One region of the Pseudoalteromonas sp. HL-AS2 genome, then DNA from elsewhere that is predicted to be linked to it. Evidence: predicted binding sites of a transcription regulator. Region 1 holds the regulator's gene; the other holds the start of a gene.
The links. The regulator LexA, encoded in region 1, represses DNA repair genes until DNA is damaged. The targets are predictions, from matches to a motif close to TACTGTATNNNNATACAGTA.

Region 2: the regulator LexA is predicted to act here: its motif matches at 5,708-5,727, upstream of RB215_RS04255 (YebG family protein).

The regions. Positions count from the first base shown of each region.
Region 1 covers NZ_CP133571.1:3,030,319-3,038,275, reverse strand. Annotated here, with positions in the region: gene hmpA (NO-inducible flavohemoprotein) at 1-813, shown strand, start outside; gene RB215_RS14140 (endonuclease) at 1,119-1,772, opposite strand; gene RB215_RS14135 (DnaJ C-terminal domain-containing protein) at 2,036-3,001, shown strand; gene RB215_RS14130 (chaperone modulator CbpM) at 3,001-3,321, shown strand; gene RB215_RS14125 (hypothetical protein) at 3,574-3,954, shown strand; gene RB215_RS14120 (PaaI family thioesterase) at 3,957-4,400, opposite strand; gene RB215_RS14115 (SRPBCC family protein) at 4,499-4,951, opposite strand; gene lexA (transcriptional repressor LexA) at 5,231-5,848, shown strand; gene coxB (cytochrome c oxidase subunit II) at 6,323-7,465, shown strand; gene ctaD (cytochrome c oxidase subunit I) at 7,465-7,957, shown strand, end outside.
Region 2 covers NZ_CP133571.1:895,946-903,902, reverse strand. Annotated here, with positions in the region: gene RB215_RS04285 (TonB-dependent receptor) at 1-2,227, shown strand, start outside; gene RB215_RS04280 (peroxiredoxin) at 2,287-2,892, opposite strand; gene fadR (fatty acid metabolism transcriptional regulator FadR) at 3,171-3,884, opposite strand; gene dsbB (disulfide bond formation protein DsbB) at 4,328-4,846, shown strand; gene RB215_RS04265 (DUF6170 family protein) at 4,846-5,148, shown strand; gene RB215_RS04260 (helix-hairpin-helix domain-containing protein) at 5,164-5,463, opposite strand; gene RB215_RS04255 (YebG family protein) at 5,778-6,095, shown strand; gene putP (sodium/proline symporter PutP) at 6,154-7,665, opposite strand.

The sequences.
Region 1 (7,957 bases):
GAAGCGTATGGCGTACTTGCTGATATTTGTATAACTGAGGAAGCTGCTTTATACGAGCACAGCAAAAATAACTTAGGCGGTTGGGCAGGCACACGTCAGTTTGCAATAACTAATAAGCAGGCTGAGTCAGAGCTGGTAACTAGCTTTACGCTTACGCCAGTTGATGGCGAGGCAGTAATTGCCCATAAACCGGGTCAATATTTAGGTATTAAAGTTAAGCCAGAGGCTAGTGAATATGAAGAGATCCGCCAGTATTCTATTTCGCAAAAAAGTAATGGTAAAAACTACCGTATTAGCGTTAAAAAAGAGTTATTACCAAACCCTGGCATGGTGTCTAACCATTTACACTCACTAGAGCAAGGCGCAATAGTAGAGCTATATCCGCCAGCAGGGGATTTCTTTTTACGAAATAACACCAGCCCTGCTGTGCTTATTTCAGCGGGTGTTGGGCAAACGCCAATGGTAGCAATGTTAGAGACGCTATTAAGCGATACTGCTAATCAAAATATTATGTATTTGCATGCTTGCGAAAATGCTCAGCAGCACTCATTTGCTAATTATTTAAATGAACTAAGCACTGTTTACCCGCGCTTACAAACCATGACTTGGTTTAATCAAGGCGATGCAGGAGCTGATTTTACCGGTTTTATGGATTTACACGCAGTACAAGCGCAATTGCCACTGAGCAACGGCGACTTTTACTTGTGTGGACCCGCTAATTTTATGGCCTTTGTGAAAAAACAACTGCTAGAATTAGGCGTTAATAACGGACACATTCATTACGAAATTTTTGGCCCGCATCAAGATCTATAATATTTATAGAATAAAACTCAATTAAAAAAGCGCGCTATTGGGCATTACTTCAATAGCGCGCTTTTTTGTGCCGTTAAATAACCTGAACTCCGGATAATAAACCTATCTCAAGCAGCTATTTTCAGCGCTAACTGCGTTGAATTTACTTGCAATAGGCCAGCTATTGACGCGTAAATTCGCCTTGTTTTCACTGGAAATCTCTGGCTAGAGAAAATAAAGCTAAATATAACTATGATTCAATACGTTAGTAAATCTCTTAACCAGAGTTCAGGTTAAATATTAAACTGGCTCCTAATACCTTTAAATTAAAGCTTTTTGGTATTGGTTTGCGCGGCATACGCTTGTTGTTGCCAAGCATTAAATAACTGCTGTTGTTTATTTGATATTTTTAAGCCGTAAGTTTTTTGCATATAGGCATAAGCGTCGGCTATTTGTTTACGGGCATAAAAAGGAGGCTCTATTACTCGTTGTTTAAAGTTAACTTTAACTTCACAGCGACCGTATTGGGTGGCGCTTTCACTAAGCATTCCAAATCGATAATTAGAACGATCTGCGTTAATTTCACCAATAGCAGGAGCTAAGTTGTTTATATCGGCTTCCATCTTTCTAAACTTAGCACTTACTTTACGGCAGTTTTTACGCCCGCCATCTTGCCAGCATTGTAATTGGTGGCCAAACTCCCAGGCAGGCACAATATGCTCCCATTCTATGCGTAAAGCGCGTGCATTTACGTTACCTGAGCGGGTATGTGTATTGCGTGGCACATAGCCACAGTTAGTGGGGTCGGGAACTAGTTTTTTACCCTGTTTTTTTATATCGCAGCCACAGTAAATACTTTTAGCATTACTAGGGAGGGTTTTAATTAGGTGTCTTTTAGCGGTTGAAAACCGAGTGAATTCTTCAGCCGATAGCGAAAAGCATACAAAAAAAGCCAACAAGGCTAAAATAAATCGAGTCATATCCATCACATACGTGAACTACAGGAGCGGCTAGTTTAATGACTTGAAGCTAAAAGATAAAGTTTACTTAAAGCCATATTTACCGTTCTTTAGTATTTAACCTTAGCTCTGGTTAAGAGATTTACTAACGTATTGAATCATAGTCATATTTAGTTTTATTATCCGGAGCTCAGGTTATCTACTTTAAATTGTTGTTTAAATAAACAAAAGTTGTTACTTAAAGAGTATGATGAAAGCTCATAAGTTTGTGATTTGGATTGCGAATGAAATTTGTAGATTATTATGCCGTGCTTGGAATATCGCCCGATGCAGACGATAAAGCGGTTAAAGTAGCTTATAAAAAGCTAGCTAGAAAATATCATCCAGATGTAAGTAAAGAACCTCAAGCCGAGGAAAAGTTTAAAGAGATAGGTGAAGCTTACGAAGTTATTCACAACAAAGAAGAGCGCGCTAAATACGATGTGTTACGTCGTAATCAACAAAACCGTGCTCAGCAGCAAGCAAATTATGGCGGTAGCTATGGCTCGTCACAAAACCATTATCAGCAAGGTGATCCCCAAGCCGATCAGGAGTTTTCTGATTTTGTAAATTCAATGTTTGGCGGCGCAGGTGGGTTTAACCATGGCGGGCAGGGCAGAACTGGTGGCGCTCGTGCGCAAAAAGGACAAGATGTGGAAATTGAATTCCCGGTATTTCTTGAAGAAACGTTAGTCGATACCGTTAAACCAATTGAGTTTATGCTGCCGCAGCGAGACAGTAGTGGCCGTGTATCTGAAGTTAAAAAATCGCTTAAAGTTAAAATTCCTGCCGGCTCGGTTAATGGCGAACGCATTCGCTTAAAAGGCCAAGGTGGATTAGGTTCGGCAAATGGCCCTAATGGCGATTTGTATTTGCAAATTCGCTTAGTGCCTCATCCATTATTTGACGTTGAGGGGCATAACCTAAACATAGTGGTACCTCTTGCACCCTGGGAAGCTGCTTTGGGCACTAAAATAAATTTACCTACATTAGCCGGAAAAATCCAACTAACTATTCCAGCTAATAGTCAATCGGGTCAACGTTTACGCATTAAAGGTAAAGGGTTAATTAGTAAAAAAGGCAAAGGTGACTTATTTGCTGTGATTAAAATTGTTAATCCAGCATTGAGTGATGATGTTAGCAAAAAGCTTTGGCAAGAGCTGGCCGAAAAAGCCCATTTTGACCCCCGTAGCAATTGGAGCAAGTCATAATGAAAATTATCGAGGCACCACAAGGCAATTTACTCACTAGCCAAGAATTGTGTGTGAGTAGTGATATTAGCGAAGCCATATTATATGAATTGGTTGAGCACAGCATTGCTATTCCTATTGAGGGCGAGCGCGTTACAGAATGGCAATTTACGGTATCAACAGTGATCTTAGTTAAAAAGGCTGCGCGTATTCAGCATGACTTATCGTTAGATTGGTCTGCTATTGCTTTGGTTTTACAATTATTGGATGAACGGGATGAGTTGATTGCTGAAAACCAAATGTTAAAGCAGCACTTAAGTCGATTTAAACATTTAGAATAAAAAATAGTGGTTAAATTTTAAATGCGAGTAGCTAGCTATTTTTATGGAGCTAGCTCAGCACTTTTATAATAGTGAGCTTTTGGTGCTTAAATATTTTTTATTCGTGAAATAAGAGTAAGTAAAGCGTCAATAAATGCGTAAAAATAGCCGACTATTCAGATAAAAAAGGTGAATATTGCAGAGTTGATTTGGTATAAGCGTAAAACTGCGTTAAAGTTTACAGCGAACTAATTAGAGGATAAACAGCAGACAATGTCGGAAATTCAATTTTTAAATGTAGACCTAGAGCTTGAGTCAAAGCAAGATATTAGCGTGCTTGTAGCTGACCTAAAAAAAATCGCCACTATTTTACATTATGATAAAGACGAATACCGTCAGTTAGCGCGTATAGAAGTAACAGGCGAAATATCTTCACCGGATAAAGCAATTAACCACTTATGTGAGTTAGTAGAGTCATGCTCGCGGGCTGCACTTAAGCAATGGTTGAGTTGTTCGCGCCGTACCTTTGATATTGGTTTTGAATCGGGCACTTCGCCAAAGTGTTTTAACCAAGCGCTGCACGCCGATACATTATTACGTATATCGGCAATTGGTGCAGGCATGGAAATTACTATTTACCCGCTAGAAAAATAGCGTTAGCCTTTGCGCTCTACAACAGCTGCGGTCATTTTTGATACGCAGCAAAGCTCGCCGCGACTATTCGTTATTTTTATTTCCCATACTGAGCTACGCTTGCCAATATGAAACGCTTTTGCGGTGGCGGTTAAGGTGCCATTACGCGAGGCTTTTAAATGGCTGGCACTGATCTCTTGCCCTACACAATAAAATTTAGTGAAGTCGACCACAAAATTAGCCGCGTAGCTGGCAACACTTTCGGCTAAAACCACGTTTGCTCCGCCATGCACCATGCCTATAGGGTTATGGTGCGCAGGAATTGCTGGCATAGTGGCAACTAAGTAATCATCACCAATTTCAGTTATTTCAATCCCCATGGTTTTCATCAGTGTACCTTGGCCATTTATGCCTTGGTCTAACTGCTTACAAAACGCTAAAGTAATAGGTTGATGCCAAATACTCATTGTTACTCCTTTAAAGGTTGAAAACGATAACCGATAATACGATTTTTCATGGCGATATGATAGCCAAATTAGTGCAGCTACTGCATGGTAATACAGTGCTACTTTTTGCTTTCTACATAGTGCTTAATTTCATCGAGATCTTTTTTTAGCATTTTACGCATCGAACTTTTAAGAAAAAACCCTATCACTGCAGAGATCATTTTTACCCAAATAGACTCAGAGCTATCAGAAAAAGTCATGGTTAAACAGGTGCTAGGTTCGGCGGCGGTAAGTGACAGCTTAGTGGTATAAACTGCCCCGCCATTTTCTGCGCGAGTGCAATAGTATTCATTAGTAACAGCTTCGGTGATCCACATGGTTTCTGAGGCTGCTTTGCCAAAAATTTTTCGTGTTTCTAACCATTTTAGGCCCACTAGCCCTTGTGGTGGCTTCTCGATTATTTTTACATCAATAATGCCAGACAGCATATTGGCACTGTTTTCGATGTCAGTTATTGCCGCCCATACTTTACGTTTAGGACCGTTAATTATTACCGCTACAGTGATATTCATAACACTCTCCGTTAATTCACATTGATGAAGTTAAGGCCCATTACAAAAACGATAGCTAACTAATTTTTAATAACAGCAACAACTTAGTAGTTATGTAATTAATGTAACGTAAAACTAACACTATCGTGATCTGCGTAATTTTATCTGTAATTTACTTGGTAATTTTAAGCTTAGACCAATGCCACCTTTGGCAGCAAAGGCGAGGAGTAATTTAAATTTGCGATTTTCAGATAACTGTATATACTCACAGTTAAATGTACTGTATGGAAAACCAGTTGTATGCGACCATTAACTAACCGCCAAGCGCAAATACTCGAACTTATTAAAGTGTTTATTAAAGACACTGGTATGCCTCCTACACGCGCAGAAATTGCACAAACATTAGGCTTTAAAAGTGCTAATGCAGCAGAAGAGCATTTAAAAGCGCTGGCTAAAAAAGGCGCTATTAAAATGAAACCAGGCGCTAGCCGTGGTATTCAACTTATTGAAGAAGATGAACCAGAACAACTTGGTTTACCGTTAATAGGTCGTGTAGCTGCCGGCGAACCTATTTTGGCGCAACAACATGTTGAGAGCCATTGTAAAATTGACCCGTTAATGTTTAAACCCGCTGCCGATTTTTTATTGCGTGTAAATGGTATGAGCATGCGAGATATTGGTATTATGGATGGTGATTTACTGGCTGTTCATCGCACTCAAGTTGCCGAAAATGGCCAAGTTATTGTTGCCCGCGTTGATGACGATGTAACGGTAAAACGCTTAGAAAAAGCAGGCAAAAAAGTATTATTGCATGCTGAAAATAAAGAATTTTCGTCGATAGAAGTGGATCTTGAAAAGGAATCTTTTAATATTGAAGGCTTAGCTGTTGGGGTTATTCGTAATGCTGACTGGATGTGACAATTAAGCTGTTATAGCTATGTAAAATATCGGCATAATTTAATAGCTCAGATAATTAATGCGCACTTTTTAGTGCGCTTTTTTTTTGCCTTTTTTTTGTGAAAATTCCGCTGCAATGAAAAAATTATATTAAGTTTATGTTTTTTATCATTTAAGTATTTAATACTCGTTATCGCTGTCTTTTTATTTGTAACCCTTGCTGTTGCTCACTTCCTGCTTAGAACAAAATTAAATAAATCCCATATTTACGCTAATCCCCTAATATTATTTGATTATTTTTCAAACTAAAACTTGCTAGTTGTTCAATTATTAACTAATTGTTAATGGGCTGGACTAACAATAACTCACAGCTTTAGTTTTGAGAAAATATATTTATATATCCGGCAGCAATACAAAAATAAAAAATAACAAATTGGCATTTAAAGCTTATGTCTTTTTGTTTTGCACTCGCAACAGTATTAAAGGAGCTGTCACATGGGTAAATTGAGCTCTACCTTGTGGCTTATATTGTTTGTTTTTCCGCAGTTAGCATTGGCAAATAGCCAATATAATATGCGCAAAGGCGTAACCGATATAAGTAATAATGTTTATCAACTACACATGACCATATTTTTAATATGCTGTGTAATAGGCGTGATTGTATTTGCCGTTATGTTTTGGGCACTTATTCATCATCGTAAATCTAAAGGAGCAGTTGCTGCTCAATTTCACGAAAGTACCAAAGTAGAAATACTCTGGACAGCAATTCCATTTGTTATTTTAATAGCAATGGCAGTCCCCGCAACTAAAACATTAATAGCGATGGAAGATGCCAGTAAAGCGGATATCACTATTAAAGTAACTGGTTCACAATGGAAATGGCATTACGAATATATGGGGGAAGATGTTGAGTTTTACTCAATACTTGCCACACCGCAAAATGAAATTGCCAACCTAGCCGATAAAAACCCCAACTATTTACTTGAGGTAGATAAGCCTCTGGTATTACCGATCAATAAAAAAGTACGCTTTTTAATGACCTCCGACGATGTTATTCATTCTTGGTGGGTGCCCGATTTTGCTATTAAAAAAGATGCAAACCCGGGGTTTATTAACGAAACGTGGACCAACATAAACGAAGTCGGTATTTATCGCGGTCAGTGTGCTGAGCTATGCGGTAAAGATCATGGCTTTATGCCAGTGGTAGTAGAGGCTAAGTCAGAGGCCGATTTTAAAGTTTGGCTAGCAGATGCTAAACAAGCAAAGCAAAAAGCAGCAGCAGCAGATGCTGCATTACTTGACCAAACACTCCCTAAAGAAGAATTAATGACTTTGGGTGAGCAAGTGTATATGGCCAATTGTGCTGCATGTCATCAGCCCACAGGGTTAGGTTTGCCAGGCGTTTTTCCTGCACTTAAAGGCAGCCCGATAGTGCTTGGCGATATAAAAGACCACATTGATATTGTTATTCACGGAAGCCCCGGCACAGCCATGCAAGCCTTTGCTAAACAGCTCTCTATAAAGCAATTAGCAGCGGTAATTACTTATAAGCGTAATGCATGGGGTAATGATACCGGTGATGTAATTCAACCAAGTGAAATACAGGCAGCACTTGATGCCGATGGGGAGGCGAACTAATGAGTAGCATAGTAGAACAACCTGACATTAATGAAGCTCACCACGCTCATCATCCTGCTAAAGGCTTTAAGCGTTGGTTATATACCACAAATCATAAAGATATAGGTAGCTTGTACTTAATTTTTTCGCTAACTATGTTTTTTATTGGTGGTGCTATGGCTATGGTGATCCGCGCTGAGTTATTTCAGCCAGGATTGCAATTAGTCGATCCTCACTTTTTTAATCAAATGACCACGGTTCATGGGTTGATTATGGTATTTGGTGCCGTTATGCCGGCCTTTACTGGCTTAGCTAACTGGATGGTGCCATTAATGATTGGCGCGCCTGATATGGCCTTACCCCGAATGAATAACTGGAGTTTTTGGATTTTACCATTCGCGTTTTTAATTTTATTATCATCGCTATTAATGCCCGGTGGCGGTCCTGCGTTTGGTTGGACTTTTTATGCGCCGCTGTCCACAACCTACAGTAATGACAATACCGCCATGTTTG
Region 2 (7,957 bases), 1.1 Mb from region 1:
CCGTGTTGCTATTAGTGCATTCGCTGAAGGTATTACTAACTCATTTGTTGATATTAACAGTATTCCTGTTTCAGCGATTGAACGTATCGACATTTTAAAAGATGGTGCATCGGCTATTTATGGCTCTGATGCTGTTGCGGGTGTAGTTAACGTTATCTTGAAAAAAGATATTGATGGTATTGAAGTAAACTTAGGCTACGGTGGCACTGACGGTCCTAATTACGAAGAAACATCAGCCAGCATCGTTTGGGGTACAAGTAACGAAAAAAGCAGTGCTTCCGTTATTATTGACTACTTTAAAAACACCTCTTTATCGTCAAGTGAAATGGGCAGTTTAGGCACTGCAGATCAAAGAGCTTTAGGTGGTGAGGACTTTCGTTCATCACGTGGCTTCCCTGGTTACTTTTACGTTGATGGTGTAAAAACCATTGACCCTGCTTGTCCAGCCGATAGCGCAACTGCCAGTGGCAGCTGTTTGTTCGATTACGGCCCATACGGCTATATTGCACCAGCATCTGAACGTATTGGGGCTATTTCGCAGTTTGAGTATAATTTTGATAATGGTATTACCGCATTTTTAGAAATGGCAGTACAACACAATAGCTCTGTGGCTATGGGTGCGCCAACCCCGCTAGATGAAGATGCAGGGCTTACTGTGCCAGCAAATCATCCTAATAACCCATTTGGTAAAGATATAGATATTGGCCGTTACAGAACGGTTGATGCCGGTGCTCGCCAATGGGATATTGAATCAGATACGATGCGTTTTGTAGCGGGTTTACGAGGCGAGTTTAACGACTGGAGCTGGGAGACAGCGGTACAAAAAGGTCGTAGTAAATCAATGCAAACTGGCGATCGCTCACAAGGCTGGGTGCGTACCGACTTTTTACAACAAGAAATAGATGCCGGTAATTACAACCCATTTGGCGGCACTTATAACGATCCTGCAGTAATCGACAGAATCACTACTAGCTTAGTACGTCAAGGTGAGTCACATATGACCTCATTTGACGCAAACATTAGCGGTGAAGCATTTAGCTTTGGCGACGATGTGGTGATGATGGCAGCCGGTATTGAGTACCGCGAAGAAGACGTTATAGATATCCCTGATGATCAGTTCCGTCGCGGTTTAATTTTTGGTACTGAAGCTGTATCAGCCGCAGCATCGCGCGATCAATATGCTGCTTATGTTGAATTTTCAATTCCACTAGCTGATACATTAGAATTGCAACTTGCTGGACGTCACGATGACTATAGCGATTTTGGCACAACTACCAATCCAAAAGTTGCACTTCGCTGGGCACCTAGTGATGAAATCACGGTTCGTGGCTCATGGGCACAAGGCTTTAGAGCACCCTCTTTAGCACAAGTTGGCCTAGGTCCATCAGAAAAAAGTCAGTTCTTTATTGATACTCAACGCTGTCAACAAACGGGCTTAGACTGTCAGGCACTTGATTACAACATTCAATTCTCTGGTAATGCAGACTTACAACCTGAAGAGTCTGAATCTTGGAACGTCGGCTTCATTTGGGCCCCTAGCGCAGAGTTTGGTTTAAGTGTTGATGTGTGGAGCATCACCCAAGACAATAAAATTGACCAAGAAGAGTTTGGTCCAATTTATGCTGCCGAGTGTGGTAACCAAAACAGTACTGTATGTGTTCGCTTACCGCCTACTAATGGTGAAAGCTTAGGTTCAATTCAAAAAATCTATAGCACATTTGAAAACGTCTCTTCACAAGAAGTATCTGGCATCGACTTTTCAGCAAATTACAATCATTCATTGGATGATTTAGGTTTATTGAAATTCAATTTAGAGTGGGCTTACCAAAACAAATTTGAAAAAGATGGCCGTGATTACTCTGGTGAGTATGGTTACCCTGAGCATCGTTGGATTTTCTCAACTAACTGGGAAGTGGGCGACTTTAATACTAATGTTAACTTAAGTTATGTTGGTGAGTTTGAAGACACACCTGATATCGACTTTGACGGTAACTTAGATTTTGATAGCAATACATCACGTATGATTGATTCACAAGTGTTGGTTGACTTACAAACGTCGTACCGTATCACTGAGTCAGCTAAATTATCACTAGGTATTAATAACTTGTTTGACGAAGAGCCTCCTTTTGCAATTGGTGATGGCGATTCTGACCTTTACGGTTATGCGTCTGGGGTTCATAACCCACGCGGTCGTTATATTTATACTAAAGTAAGCTTCTCGTTCTAAATTAGAAGCAACAAAAAAACCGCCAATTGGCGGTTTTTTTATTTAAAACGAGAGCTAAATTATAGATCGCCTTCGTTTTCAGATAGGAACTTAGCAACGCCTTCAGGGCTTGCATCCATACCTTTTTTACCTTCAGTCCAACCAGCAGGACATACTTCACCGTGCTCAGTGTGGAACGCTAGCGCGTCAACCATACGTAGCATTTCATCAATGTTACGACCTAGTGGTAAGTCGTTCACTACTTGGTGACGTACATTGCCTTCTTCATCTATTAGGAAAGAACCACGAAACGCAACACCCGCTTCAGGATGCTCAACGTCGTATGCTTTACAAATTTCATGTTTAATATCTGCAACTAGTGCATATTTAACTTTACCGATACCGCCATCTGCAACAGCAGTGTTACGCCATGCGTTGTGTGAGAATTGTGAATCGATAGAAACACCAATTACTTCAACGCCACGTTTTTGGAATTCTTCATAACGCTTATCAAATGCAATAAGTTCAGAAGGACATACAAACGTGAAATCTAGTGGGTAAAAGAAAATAACTGCTTTTTTACCTTTGATTTTTTCATGAAGGTTATAGCTATCTACAATTTCACCGTTACCAAGAACTGCTGCAGCGGTAAAGTCTGGTGCCTGGCGGCCTACTAATACACCCATTTTATTCTCCAAATATTTTGAGTTTGTTGTCAATTGCTTATGCAATGCTGATAGTTATATGGGCTCTAAAACTTAAAAACCAATAGCGCACATATAATTATTATTATTCTAGAGAGAACTGGTGCGAAATGACAATCGTATTTAACGATTCCTCCCATCGATAATACTGAACGCTAAAAAGTGATGGGGTTTATTTTATTAGCTCAGTTTCTTGGTTATAAAGTATTAATAAAATGAAGACACAAAAAAACCTGCAAATGCAGGCTTTTAAAATAGGTTTAATCCATTATGTCGCTGGGCATATCGCCACGAATTTGTTGCCAAATTTCACCGGTTTGATGACCATATTTACGCATCATCATGATCGCACCGTCGTGTTCTCTGTTTTCAGCCAATTTAGTTAAGTCTTTATAAAACTGGCGAGCCAACTCACGCGTCCCCGGATCTGAAAAATAATGACAACCTATTTTTGAATAAAACCCTTTAAAGCCATTGAGTATAAGCACGTAAATACGATTATTACCTGCAACAGCTAACTCGTGATGCACTTTATAATCGTAATCAGCAAATGCTTGCGCACTGTCTTCTAACTCATCGCTTTGTGAGAGAATTTCAATCACACGTTCTGGATTTAACTTTATAGCTGCACGCGTATAAATTGCGCTTATATTAGTGCGTGCAGAGAGTAACTGGTCGGTTAACTCTGGCATTTTATCTTCATCAAGACGTGCTAACGTTTCAAGAATATTTAGTCCTGACGTTTCCCAAAAGTTATTCACTTTTGTTGGCTTACCATGTTTAATAGTTAACCAGCCATCTCGAGCCAATCGCTGTAATACTTCACGTAACGTCGTTCGGGTAACACCTATTAACTCTGAGAGTTCACGCTCAGCAGGTAGAATAGATCCAGGAGGGAAATCGCCATTCCAGATAGACTCTACTATGTATTCTTCAGCAAATCCTGCTGGGCTTTTCGCTTTAAAAATTCTCATCCAATTCCCACTCGAATTAATTCACACTACTACATACGATTAACCGACTGATTGTACCAGACGACGCTCAAGTAACAAGTAAAGTACGCCATATTACTGCCAGTATGCGATTAAAATATTTGTGTCTATAAAATGCTTTATATTTTTTACTAATACTTGTCGCAAGCACTTATATATTCACCCTAGATACATTTTAAGTAGTTATTTACTTTAAGTTCGCGCCTTGCCTTATTAACTTATTACGTAAAGTCACCTCACACACATACTTTACTCGTTTAAAGGGCTACCTCTTTATTCACATTATTGGATTTTTATTGGCTTTTAGAATTATAACCTTAACTTTAATCATCATAAATGCATGTGGGTAGGCTTTAAGTCGTTTTGCTTGCCCCTAACTTTATCCTACGTCATAATCTAACGTCTTATTTAAATACGGATTTATTATGAACTGGCTTGCACAATTACCCACCCAACGTACTCCTTGGCTTTTGTTTAGTGGTATTGTTTTTCTGCTTGAAATAACGGCACTGTTTTTTCAATATAAAATGGGATTGGCGCCATGTATCATGTGCATATATCAGCGTACTGCGGTATTAGGTTTACTTATTGCAGGTATTATTGGTACAAGTAATCCAGAGCATAGAGGGGTTCGCTTGCTCGCCTATAGTGTATGGGCTGTTTCTAGTGTTTGGGGATTTATAATTGCCCGCGAGCATATCGAAATGCAAACAACCACTGATCCTTTTGCATTTAGCTGTGAGTTTGAACCTAACTTTCCTGCCTTTATGCCATTACATGAGTGGATCCCAAGCTTTTTTGCAGCCACTGGTGATTGCGGAAACATTGACTGGCAATTTGCGGGGCTAAGTATGCCGGCATGGATGGAAGTAATATTTGCGCTGTTTGCAGGCACTTTATTTTTACTGGTAACGAGTCGCTTAATGACTAAAAGGTCGCTGTAATGCTTGTGTTTTTTTCAAGCCAAATTAATGCTCTAAAACATTTAAAAATACGTGACAGACAAGCTGTTATAGCGATTTCTTTAAGTATGCTTTCACCTGTTAATAAAGTACTACTTCGTATTATAAAATTATTATTACTCAGTCCGCTGTTTTTAATATTTGTCGTATTTGAAGGCTGGTTACTCATCCCTTTTTTACTACTCGGTGGGTTGTGTTACCCACTACTAACGACTCCAATTGAGATTAACTTTGCTAAAAAGCATTTATGTGAAGCATTAACCCAATATACTAAGGGCGCTTAACGCGCCCTTTTTAACTTAAAACGAAACCTTACCTTCAAGCTTTGCAGCTAATTTTTTACCTATACCTTTTACCATTTTCAAATCCTCTAACGATGTAAAGTTACCCTTTGCTTCGCGATAATCTATAATAGCTTGTGCTTTTTTCTTACCAATACCAGGGAGCTTAGATAGCTGGCTAACATCAGCAGTATTAATATTTAAAGCCGCCTGTTTTACTTGCTGAGTTATTGCTGAGGTATCAACATTTGCGTAGGTAAGAGTTACTGGCAACATACAAAAAGCTGCAGCTAAAATACTATATTTTAGTTTTTTCATCTTTCTTCCTTTTTTGTTCATACATGAACATTTACTTTGTTGTTTATATGTTTAAGTCATAACGCAAAAGGCTTTTACACCTGCACTTTATTAAATACTTAAACCTAACATTCACTCCCTGTGAGATCCTTAACTGCAACGGTACACAAAAGTGATTAAGTTAAATAAAGTAAAGTTAATCTTTGTTGTCAACTATTATCACTTAATATTAATTAGGGGACTTGCAAATTTAGGCACAAACTTGTACTGTACATAAAAACAGTAATCTAATGGTTTATATATACTATATGCCACGCAAGTAAGCAGGAGAAATCATGGCTGTTGTTGTTAAATATGTTGTAGAACGAAACGGAGTCGAGCGCATGACGTTTACTACCAAAAAAGAAGCTGATGCCTATGATAAAATGCTCGATATTGCAGAGTCGCTTGAAATTTTGCTAGAAAAAGTTGATGTACCATTAAGTGAGCAACAAGTAGAGTCACTCGCTTTAGAAATGGCAAAAAGTAAAGATGACTTCATGACAATATTAAAAGGTGGCAAAGAGCCTATAGCCCCTAAAGCTGCTGTAAAAGGCAAAAAAGCAGATAATGTTGCACCCATAGAAGAAAGTAGCGACAAAAAAGCGAGTTAATAAATTTTGCATAAAAAAGGGAGTAACCTAAGTTACTCCCTTTTTTGTTTATAACTTTTTATAGTTCTTGTTCTACTTCATCAAATAAGGTTGTAATTTCTTTAGCTGGCTCACTGGTCATTAAGCTAACTAATACAATCGCAATACTTGATAAAATAAAGCCTGGGACTATTTCATAAATAACGCTACTTAAACTCCCACCATTAATGGTAATTGGTGCGTATATCCATATAAGTACTGTTGAAGCCCCCACTAACATGCCTGCTAAGGCGCCAGCAAAGTTCATTCTTCTCCAGTAAAGGCTAAACAATACGAGTGGCCCAAATGCAGCGCCAAAGCCTGCCCACGCATTACTCACTAAGTCTAAAATAGAACTATCTCTATCGTAAGCTAAGTAAATAGCAAACATAGCAACTAATGCCACACTAATACGCCCAACAAAAACCAGCTCTTTTTGAGAGGCTTCGCGATGCAGGTATATTTTATAAAAGTCTTCAGTTAACGAGCTTGAACACACTAGCAATTGTGAAGAGATAGTACTCATTACAGCCGCTAAAATAGCTGCTAATAAAAAGCCAGCAATCAATGGATGAAAAACCAATTCAGATAGCACTAAAAATATTGTTTCTTTATCATTTATCGGCATTTCATTTTCTAGTATGAAGGCTGCCCCAAATAAACCAGTTAGTACTGCGCCTATTGCAGATAATGTCATCCAAGACATACCAATGCGTCGCATTGCTGGAATATCTTTAACTGAACGTACCGACATAAAGCGTACTATAATATGAGGCTGACCAAAGTAACCAAAGCCCCAAGCTAACGCAGAAATAATTGCGATGGTAGAGCCACCAGCAAACCAATCTAGCATATTTAGAGAGTGAACTTCACTGGCCTTTGGCGAGATAAGTAACAGGTCATAGCTTGCATTAGCGAGCGTTTCCATTACTGGCTGATCAAGCATAGTAAACGTTACTATTGGTACTACTAATAGCGCAATAAGCATAATGCAACCTTGTACAAAGTCGGTCAAACTTACCGCTAAAAAACCACCAAAAAGCGTATAAAGTACTACAACGCCAGTAGTAACATAAAGGCCAACTTCATAGCTCATTCCAAATGAATTTTCAAATAACTTACCACCAGCAACCACGCCAGATGAGGTATAAAGTGTGAAGAAAACAATAATAACAATAGCTGAAATAACACGTAATATATTCTTATTGTCCGCAAAGCGATTTGCAAAATAATCCGGGATCGTAATTGAATCATTCGCTTTTTCAGTGTAAACACGAAGCCTAGGTGCAACTAAGAAGTAATTTGCCCAAGCACCAAGTACTAAACCAATCGCAATCCAAACCTTACTCAAACCAAAAAGATACATAGCGCCGGGAAGGCCCATAAGTAACCAACCGCTCATATCAGATGCACCTGCAGATAGCGCAGCAACACTTGGTGATAAATTACGGCCCCCTAACATGTAACCTGAAACATCACTGGTTGATTGCTTAAATGCATACAATCCTATACCTAGCATTACAACAAAGTATAATGCTAGTGAAATAATCATTCCTGTTTCCAAATTCGCCTCCACTAATAAATTGCAACAGGCTTTTGATCCAAATAATGACTCTTAAAATATTATAGTTAAGACAGTATTGGGATAAAAACCATTCTCTGTCACTATAGCATGGGTAATAGTTAAAATTCCAACATGTCAACTTTAGTGAATTAAAAATAAACAAATCGTATATATTTAAGTCAGAACTTCTGTAACTTATTAAAAATATGTTATTAATCTAAGATAAGCTTATTTACATCATGCTATTTTTAATGTTTTGCCATATATTGTTACAATCAAT